DNA from 3 places in the Marinobacter sp. MBR-105 genome. Region 2 is predicted to be linked to each of the others. Evidence: predicted binding sites of a transcription regulator. Region 2 holds the regulator's gene; each other region holds the start of a gene.
What was found. Region 2 encodes sigma-54, which starts transcription at its own class of promoters, with help from an activator protein. Its sites were predicted from a motif close to ANTGGCATNNANNTTGCTNT; they were not measured.
Positions count from the first base shown of each region.

Region 1: glnA (glutamate--ammonia ligase) is a predicted target of sigma-54. The motif match lies at 1,404-1,423, and genes of this name have one in related genera.
Region 3: ACSSVV_RS01035 (PEP-CTERM sorting domain-containing protein) is a predicted target of sigma-54. The motif match lies at 1,171-1,190, and genes of this name have one in related genera.

Region 1 is NZ_JBRJHG010000012.1:22,610-25,821, forward strand. Features, by position in the region: gene glnA (glutamate--ammonia ligase) at 1-1,269, opposite strand, end outside; gene typA (translational GTPase TypA) at 1,663-3,212, shown strand, end outside.
Region 2 is NZ_JBRJHG010000008.1:124,103-127,314, forward strand. Features, by position in the region: gene ptsN (PTS IIA-like nitrogen regulatory protein PtsN) at 1-301, opposite strand, end outside; gene hpf (ribosome hibernation promoting factor) at 390-698, opposite strand; gene ACSSVV_RS11185 (RNA polymerase factor sigma-54) at 772-2,301, opposite strand; gene lptB (LPS export ABC transporter ATP-binding protein) at 2,490-3,212, opposite strand, start outside; gene lptA (lipopolysaccharide transport periplasmic protein LptA) at 3,193-3,212, opposite strand, start outside.
Region 3 is NZ_JBRJHG010000001.1:217,441-220,652, reverse strand. Features, by position in the region: gene ACSSVV_RS01040 (glycosyltransferase) at 1-374, opposite strand, end outside; gene ACSSVV_RS01035 (PEP-CTERM sorting domain-containing protein) at 442-1,122, opposite strand; gene ACSSVV_RS01030 (PA14 domain-containing protein) at 1,271-3,212, opposite strand, start outside.

The sequences.
Region 1 (3,212 bases), on a different contig from region 2:
GTCTGCTTGCAGGCAGTCCAGGGCCTCGGACAGAGTCTCGGCAACCTTCGGAATGTTCAGGGCTTCTTCCTTCGGCAGGTCATACAGATCCTTGTCCATGGCATCGCCAGGGTGGATCTTGTTCTGGATACCGTCCAGGCCGGCCATCATCAGGGCAGCAAAGGCCAGGTACGGGTTAGCGGCCGGATCCGGGAAGCGCACTTCAATACGACGAGCTTTCGGGCTGTTCACGTACGGAATACGGATGGAGGCAGAACGGTTACGGGCGGAGTAGGCCAGCATAACCGGTGCTTCGTAACCCGGAACCAGACGCTTGTAGCTGTTGGTGGCCGGGTTGGTGAAGGCGTTGATGGCCTTGGCATGCTTGATCACGCCACCGATGTAGTACAGAGCCGCTTCGCTCAGGCCTGCGTAGCTGTCGCCGGCAAACAGGTTCTTGCCGTCTTTGCTCAGGGACATATGAACGTGCATACCGGAGCCGTTGTCACCCACAACTGGCTTGGGCATGAAGGTGGCGGTCTTGCCGTAGGCGTGAGCTACGTTGTGCACGCAGTACTTCAGGATCTGAACTTCGTCTGCCTTGCGGGTCAGGGTGTTGGCGCCAACACCGATTTCACACTGGCCAGCGGTGCCCACTTCGTGGTGGTGAACCTCAATTTCCAGGCCCATGGATTCCATGGCGGCACACATGGCGCCACGCAGGTCGTGCAGGCTGTCGACCGGCGGAACCGGGAAGTAGCCGCCTTTTACGCCCGGGCGGTGGCCAATGTTGTTGCGGTCGAAATCTTCACCGGAAACCCACGCGGCTTCTTCAGAATGGATGTGGTAAGAAGCGCCTTGCATGTCCACGTTCCATTTGACGGAATCGAACACGAAGAACTCAGGCTCCGGGCCGAACAGAGCGCCATCAGCGATGCCGGTGGACTTCAGGTATTCTTCGGCGCGACGGGCAACAGAGCGGGGGTCGCGCTCATAACCCTGCATGGTAGAAGGCTCTACAATGTTGCAGGTGATGTTGACGGTGGTTTCTTCGGTGAACGGGTCCAGAACGGCGGTTTCGTCGTCCGGCATCAGGATCATGTCGGATTCGTTGATGCCTTTCCAGCCGGCAATGGAGGAGCCGTCGAACATCTTGCCGTCAGCGAAAAAGTCTTCGTCCGCCTCGGTGGCGGGCAGGGTTACGTGCTGCTCTTTACCACGGCTGTCGGTGAAACGCAGGTCAATCCACTTGACTTCGTGTTCTTTGATCAAATCAATCGTCTTGGACATTGTGCATGCTCCGTAAGGTTTTACATGTTCGTTGTGCCGGATCGTTCAGTGTTCTGAGGCCCGATCTTTTTTCAGGTCAGGGAAGCTTACCAGAAGCTTGTGGTCCTTACCTTCACTATGCGGCTGCTTTGGCATAAGCAATCGGCTTGCCAGTTTTTGTCGGCTGCGCCAGAACAGCGCAGCGACAAGGCTTTCGGGCTAATGTGGCGCAGCTTCCTGGCCGAAGACCATGCTTATTGCACCACTGCCATGCACCATGGTGGTGCAAGTTCTCTGATAACGCATAATTATGGTGCAAGCCCCGATTGGTTACATATTAGGCACTAATCTTCATATTATCGCCATGGACTTTTCGATATACTGCGCGCCGCTAATTTCTTCAGGATACCCGTTGTGATTGATAAGCTTAGAAACGTTGCCATTATTGCCCACGTTGACCATGGCAAGACCACCCTGGTTGACCAGCTGCTGCGCCAGTCTGGCACGCTGGACCGGAAAGAGCTCGAGAACGAGCGTGTAATGGACTCCAACGACCAGGAAAAAGAACGTGGCATTACCATTCTGGCAAAAAACACTGCTCTAAAATGGAAAGACTACGACATCAATATCGTAGACACCCCGGGCCACGCTGACTTTGGTGGTGAAGTAGAGCGTGTAATGAGTATGGTGGACAGTGTGCTGCTGGTGGTGGATTCCATCGACGGCCCCATGCCGCAAACCCGTTTCGTGACTCAGAAAGCTTTCGCAGCGGGCCTGAACCCGATTGTGGTCGTGAACAAAATTGACCGTCCGGGTGCCCGCCCGGATTGGGTGGTGGATCAGGTGTTTGACCTGTTCGACAACCTTGGTGCCACCGATGAACAGCTCGACTTCCCGATAGTCTATGCCAGTGCGCTGAACGGCATCGCCGGCATGGATCATGAGAATCTGGACGACAACATGGACGCTGTGTTCCAGGCCATTGTTGATCATGTGCCAGCGCCTTCGGTTGATCTGGATGGCCCGTTCCAGATGCAGATCTCCCAGTTGGACTACAACAGTTTCCTGGGTGTCATCGGTATCGGTCGCATTATGCGCGGTAAAGTGAAGACCAACACCCCGGTGGTGGCTATCGGTGCCGACGGCAAGAAGCGTAACGGTCGTATCCTGAAGATCATGGGCCATTCCGGCCTGCAGCGTGTGGAAGTTGAGGAAGCCCAGGCTGGCGACATTGTGTGCGTGAGTGGTCTGGACCAGCTGTTCATATCTGACACTCTTTGTGATCCCTCCAACGTAGAAGCCCTTCCGGCGCTGACCGTTGATGAGCCCACCGTATCCATGACGTTCCAGGTAAATGATTCACCGTTTGCCGGTAAAGAAGGCAAGTATGTGACCAGCCGGAACATCAAGGAGCGCCTGGAAAAAGAGCTGCTGCACAACGTAGCGCTGCGGGTTGAAGAAGGCGACTCGGCCGACAAGTTCAAGGTATCCGGCCGTGGTGAACTGCACCTGTCGGTTCTGATCGAGAACATGCGTCGCGAAAACTTCGAGCTGGCCGTGGGGCGGCCGGTGGTGGTCATCAAGGAAGTCGACGGCCAGAAGCAAGAGCCGTACGAAAACGTGATCATCGACATCGAAGAGCAGCACCAGGGCCCGATTATGGAGCAGATGGGGCTGCGCAAAGGTGACATGACTAACATGATCCCGGACGGCAAGGGCCGTATCCGCCTGGAATACACCATTCCGGCCCGTGGCCTGATCGGTTTCCGTAACACCTTCCTGACCATGACTTCCGGTACCGGCATCCTGACCTCCACCTTCAGCCACTACGGCCCGGTGAAGATGGGTGACGTAACCAGCCGTCAGAACGGTGTCATCGTTTCCATGGCCACCGGTACTGCGCTGACCTACTCCCTCGAGACTCTGCAGAGCCGAGGCAAGCTGTTCCTGGACCCAGGCCAGGA
Region 2 (3,212 bases):
GCTGGTTATCGATAGCATCAAAGTCTACCGGTTCCTCCAGAGTCATCAGCACGCCGATGACGCGGTCCAGGCCTTCCAGTCGGCAGTGGGGGATGGCAATACCCTCACCGATACCGGTGCTGCCCAGCCGTTCGCGGGAGACCAGATTGTTGAAGATCTGGGTGTCGCTGAGGATTTCATCCTGAAAGTGAATCCGTTCAGCGATGAACTCCAGCACACGTTTCTTGCTTGAGGCCGGCACCTTACAGAGGGTCAGTTCAGGGGCAAGAATATTGTCGATGGTCAGGGATGGCTCGCTCATGGATCGACTGCATGTCCGTAAAAAAAAGGCTGCGGCCGGTTAGCCCCGCCGCAGCTCGTTTCATGAAACACCCGGTAAGGTTCGCGCTTCAGCGACCGCCGTTACCGTGCATCCGGTCTACGTTCTTTTCCTTGTGCTTGAGGATCTGACGGTCCAGCTTGTCGACCAGAGCGTCGATTGCGGCGTACATGTCCTCATTTTCTGCCTTTGCGTGAATCTCACCACCAATCACGTGCAGCGTGGCTTCCGCCATCTGGCGCACCTTCTCGACCTCCAGGGTGACCTGGCAGTTACTGATGTGGTCGAAGTGACGCTCCAGCTTCTCGAACTTGGTGTTGACGTAATCCTTCAGAGCGGGAGTCAGTTCTACGTGATGGCCTGAAATGTTGAGTTGCATAGGCGTCTCCTGTTGTCATACTGCCGGCGTGCTTGCCGGATTGCGTGCCAGTGCATCTTGCACCGGCGAAAGTTTAAACCAGGCGTTTTCGTTCGTTCGAGGGAGGAATATGCATGGCCTCCCGGTATTTGGCCACGGTACGCCGCGCCACGTTGATTCCCTGTTCCCCTAGCATGGCTGCAATTTTGCTATCGCTCAATGGCTTTTTCGGGGTTTCCTCGGCAATCAGCTTCTTGATCATCGCCCGGATGGCTGTAGACGAGCATTCGCCGCCCTCGGCGGTGCTGACGTGGCTGGAGAAAAAGTACTTCAGCTCAAAAATACCGCGGGGCGTGTGCATGTACTTCTGGGTGGTAACCCGGGAAATCGTGGACTCGTGCATTTCCACCGCCTGGGCAATGTCAGACAGGATCAGAGGCTTCATGGCTTCTTCGCCCTGATCCAGGAACCCTTGCTGGTGTTCAACGATGCGGGTGGCCACTTTCAGCAGGGTTTCATTCCGGCTTTGCAGGCTCTTGATAAACCATTTCGCTTCTTGCAGCTGGTCGCGCAGGTAGGTGTTATCGGCACTGCTGTCAGCCCGGCGGATCAGTGACGCGTAGCTGGCATTCACCCGGATACGCGGAGCGATTTCCGGGTTGAGTTCAACCCGCCAGCGGCCTTCGTGTTTGCGTACGATAACGTCCGGGATAACGTAATCCGGTTCGGCCCGGTCCACGACATCGCCAGGGCGAGGGTTCAGGCTGGTGATCAGGGCCAGTACCTGTTTCAGCTGGTCTTCCTTGAGCCGGCTGCGGCGTAACAGTTGCGCGTAGTCCCGGTTGCCAAGCAGGTGCAGGAACTGGGTAACCACCAGTCTCGCCTGGCGCAGCCAGGGGGTATCCGGTGGCAGCTGGTTGAGCTGAATCAGCAGGCATTCCTGGAGATCCCGAGCGAACACGCCGGGCGGGTCGAAGTGTTGCAGGCGGTGGAGTACCGCTTCCACTTCGTCCAGTTCCAACGGGTCTTCTTCGGTTTCGTCCAGCAGGCCTGCGTGAATGTCCTCAATGTCAGACGTCAGGTAGCCGCGCTCATCCACAGCATCCAGCAGCGCGTGGGCAATGGCCTGATCCCGCTCGCTCAGAGGTGTCAGGTTCAGCTGCCACTCAAGGTGATCCTGCAGGGTTTCGGTAGGCGAGTTCCGGGTTTCGAAATCCGATTCGTGCTCGTCTTCGCCTTTGCTGGCCGGAGCCGGGGCAGACTGGTAGATGTCGTCCCAGGCGGTATCCACTGGCAGATCATCGGGAATGTTGTCCGGAATATCGTTCTCGGACGACCAGTCAGGGCCGTTCTCGGTTTCGTCCCAGTCCGGGCTCGCGTCCTGGTGGCTGTCGTCCTGGTTGGCCTCAGAGCTGGAAGCTTCACTGTGCTCGTGCTCTTCGCGCTCGTCGCCTTCAGGGTGCTCATCGTCCTCTGAGGTTTCCAGCATTGGGTTGGATTCCAGCGCCTGCTGGATTTCCTGCTGGAGATCGAGGGTAGAAAGCTGTAGCAGGCGTATGGCCTGCTGCAGCTGGGGCGTCATGGTCAGACTCTGGCCCAGCTTAAGCTGTAATGAGGCTTTCATAACCATGGCTCAAGATCCATAACTCATGGGCATCCCGGTTGTTGCTTTGCCGGCGCACAGGCCGAAAAAAATGTTGTACGCTGGTTACTTGCCATTGTCTGTGAACAGTATAAGCAAGTTTTTTGCCGAGTTTACTTGCTACAGATCATCAAAACAATCAGACCTCGGATAAACCCTGTTTTATCAGGTCAGAGCCGGAACTCATCACCCAGATACACTTCTTTCACTTGCTGGTTTGCCAGAATGGCTTCGGCATTGCCGGAGGCGATGATGTGGCCGCCGGAAACGATGTAGGCATTCTCGCAGATGTCGAGGGTTTCCCGAACGTTGTGGTCGGTAATCAACACGCCAATACCTTTATCCCGCAGGTGCCGGATAATGTGCTTGATGTCACTGACGGAGATAGGGTCTACGCCCGCGAAGGGTTCGTCCAACAGGATAAACGCGGGCTCCATGGCCAGCGCCCGGGCGATTTCAACCCTGCGGCGTTCGCCTCCGGATAGCGCCATACCCACGCTGTCTCGGATGTGAGTAATATGAAACTCTTCCAGCAACTCTTCCAGCTTGGCCTCCCGTTCCGCCCGACTCATGCCTTTGCGGGTTTCGAGGATGGCCATGATGTTGTCCCGCACGGTCAGTTTGCGAAACACGGAGGCTTCCTGGGGCAGGTAACCGATGCCCTTGCGGGCGCGCCCATGCATTGGCAGCGGGGTGATGTCCTTGGCGTCGATGGTGATCCGGCCGTGATCCGCAGGCACCAGGCCCACGATCATGTAGAAGCAGGTGGTCTTGCCGGCGCCGTTGGGGCCGAGCAGGCCGACAATCTCGCCGGAGCGAATTTCCAGAGAAACATCCAGCACCACTTTTTTCTGCTTGTAGCTTTTTGCCAGATTACTGGCCCTGAGAACTGC
Region 3 (3,212 bases), on a different contig from region 2:
TTGGTAAAGCTGAGGTAGGGACCTCTCGATTCAATGAACCATTCCTGGTTAGGGATGAGCCAGTGGTGTCGGCCAGCAGCCAATTGAGATATCCAGATATTCTCGAGGTGAATGACGAGATCTGCCCGTTGACCCGTATGGAGCGGCCGGAGTAAAGCAATTTGAGTTCGATAGAAGAGTTTGCTGAGAAATCTGGGGCAAAGTCGTTCTAATGCCTTGAAACGATAAGCTGAAAGGCGGGAACGCCATAAGGGAGTAGGGGGCAGTTGAACCTGCCTGGCCTGGTGCCCAAGCCGCTGTAGGGCTGCTTCCAGTATCCTGGCATCTTTTTGCAGCCCTCTGCCGCTATTGGCATAAACAATCAGTACATCCATGAACCTGACCTGAAATGAAAAAGCCCTGCAAGTGCAGGGCTTTTAAAGCGTAGCATAGAACTCGATGTCAGGCTTTTTTACGGCCTTTCATCCGGACGGCAATGCCAGCGAGACCAAGGCCAAGCAGTGCCAGCGTGCCAGGCTCGGGAACCTTGGTAGCGCGAACTGCGATCACCATATCGTCGTGGTTATCGTCGCCTACGTAACCGTCATCCAGGCTGATTACAAAGTAATCATCTTCAACATAGAAGAGGTTGAAGTTTGTGCTGGAATTGGGCTTGGTAATGTCGTTGAACTGCCCGCCATTATTAGCGTCGTTATTAATGGTAACGCCTCTGCCATTGATGAACTTGAAGTTCAGCAGGGCGTCAAGACCACCGTAAAATACAGCACTGTATTGGTCATCTACGGAACTATTGGTATCGAATACCAGCGTGTTACCCCAGTAGAACTGGTTGTTGTCTGAAGCTTCCTTACCCAGGTAGGTGAAGGTCAGCTTGAACAGATCGGAGCTGGTGGATTTCAGGTTGTGGCCGAACAGTACGGTATCACCCACGTTGTACAGAGGTGCATCGGCTGTCCAGGTACCACTAATGCGAGTGGCGTAATCGTTGTCTCCCGGAACACTTTGCTCAGCTACAGCGCCAGGTGCGTTTGCATTGGCAACAGCATCGATATAGGCAGCCTGAGCTACTCCAGCAAAACCGACGGCTGCAGCCATTGCCAAGCCTTGAGTCAATTTTTTCATTTGAGTCACTCCTCCAGTGAGTGGTCTTTGCGTTACGTCATCCTCTAATAAGCAGGCTTCGTGCCAGATTTTAAGTCATTGAATATTAATGAACTTTTCTGGTCGCTGCTGTTTGGTTGTAAAATAACTCGACAACTAAAATGCTCACTTAGTTAACCTGATGCTCTACCGGATCAGACGGTTCACTACTCAATCCATTGATATCAATTACCTGAATCGTAAAGTACCAGGTGCCGGGCGCCAGGCCGGTAACCGTGGTTGAGGTTGTGCCTGCCGGCACCTCCAGAGTTTGAGTCAGGTTTGCAGCATCCTGTCCGTAGTTGATCCGGTAACGGTCAATTTCGCTCAGAGAAATGCTGCTGCCATCTACCCTGGTGCCGGGAGGCGTCCACGACAATGTCACACTGCCGCTGGCATCGCCGGTACCACCGGGCTGACTGGTGACCGGTGATTCTGGTTCCGATACGGTTTCGAGCGTGTACGGGTGCAGGCCCGATTGATAAGCCTCAAGAACCGTCACGCCGCTATCGTTAAGCACCCGGCTGGCTGATGGTTGCATCAGGGGGAGTCCGTAGCGAAGTTTGTAAAGATCGTCGATGCCGTCGTTCAAGGTGCTTTCGGCGAACTCGCTGTCCAATGCCAGATGCTGGACGGTGTTGGTCGTGGATATGGCATCTCCAGTGGCGGCGTCGGTAATCGCCAGTTGTGCAGTGGCGCCCCAGCCGAACTCAAAGTACTCCATGGTGATGGCAACGGGGGTCCCCGCTTCGAGACTCGCTGTGGCGTTGTAGCTGGTGGGGGATTGGTTCTTCCACTGATCAATGACGGTAGAGCCGTTGAGGAAAAGCCGAACACCATCATCCGTAGTGGTGGTGAAGGTGTAGTCCCGGGTTCCTTCATTGTGAGGTGGTGTGAACCATCCCTGCCAACGCACGCTGAACCGGTCCCTTGGAAGCTCCGCTGACGGGCTTCCACTATTCCAGTTGAAGTTGACCGTCGCATCCCGCTGACTGTAAACGAAGCTGTCAAACTCGGTGCCTGTGAAGTACTGGCCGACGAATCCGGTTGCGTACACTTCCTGAGGGGCAGGGAAGTCGCTGGCATCGGTGGGATTGGTGCCCGCCTGGTACTCTTGCAGGATGGTGTAGCCATCACCGTCAAGATCTACATTGGCATCGCCCGGGTTGGTGGGGTCCGTGCCATAGGCGTATTCGTACCCATCCGGAATACCGTCATTATCAGTATCTTCGGTGCCGGGATTGGTCCTGGCCCAGAACTCATCCATGGCGGTAAGCAGGTCATTGTCGGTATCGGATTTGGCGTCGGCCGCATTGGATGGATCCAGCCCGTACACAATCTCCCAGTTGTCGTACAGATCATCACTGTCCGCATCAAGTGGTGGGTACTGGCTGTTGAATGAGAGTCCCTGTTCAGCGTCAAAGTAGCCGATTCGGTAACCCAGATGGTAGGCATCTTCGGTTGTCATCTCGGGGGCCGAGTCAGGGGCTTTCTGAGCGTAGCTGTGTAGCGCGCTGCCGCTGATCACTTGCTGAGAGATGCCGGGGCCGGACCAGGCAACGGTAAAGTGGTCGTCCCATCCACCTTCCTTGTGTCTGAATTCAAAGTAATATTTTTTGCCGGCCTCCAGATATTGTACGCCGGAGGTTTGTGAGGCGTAGCGGGTGAAATTATCGAGGGGCGTGGACATGGTGGAGGCGATCTGAACCGCACCGTCCGGGTTCTGGGAATCAGATAACCACAGTTGTGTCTGATCGTCGCCACTGATGTAAAAGGTGTATTCGCCCGTTTCGGGGGGCTCGATAAAGCCCCGGATCAGCGTGCCGTAATTATTGGCTCGGCTGGTGGCTTGGCGCAGTTGGGTGAGTTCAGTGATTTCATCGGGCGAATCCGGATATTTCTCTGCGTCCAGCATGCCCTGAACGTAGTTCCCGGAGATACCGTCAAAATACCAGACATCGACCTTTCCCGGTTCGCTCGTCTCTGGTATCGCGGCTGTCGGTGGCAAATCCTCAATATCCCTGAACTGCCAGTTCTGACAGCCGCTGAGCAGAACCACCACGGTGCCTACG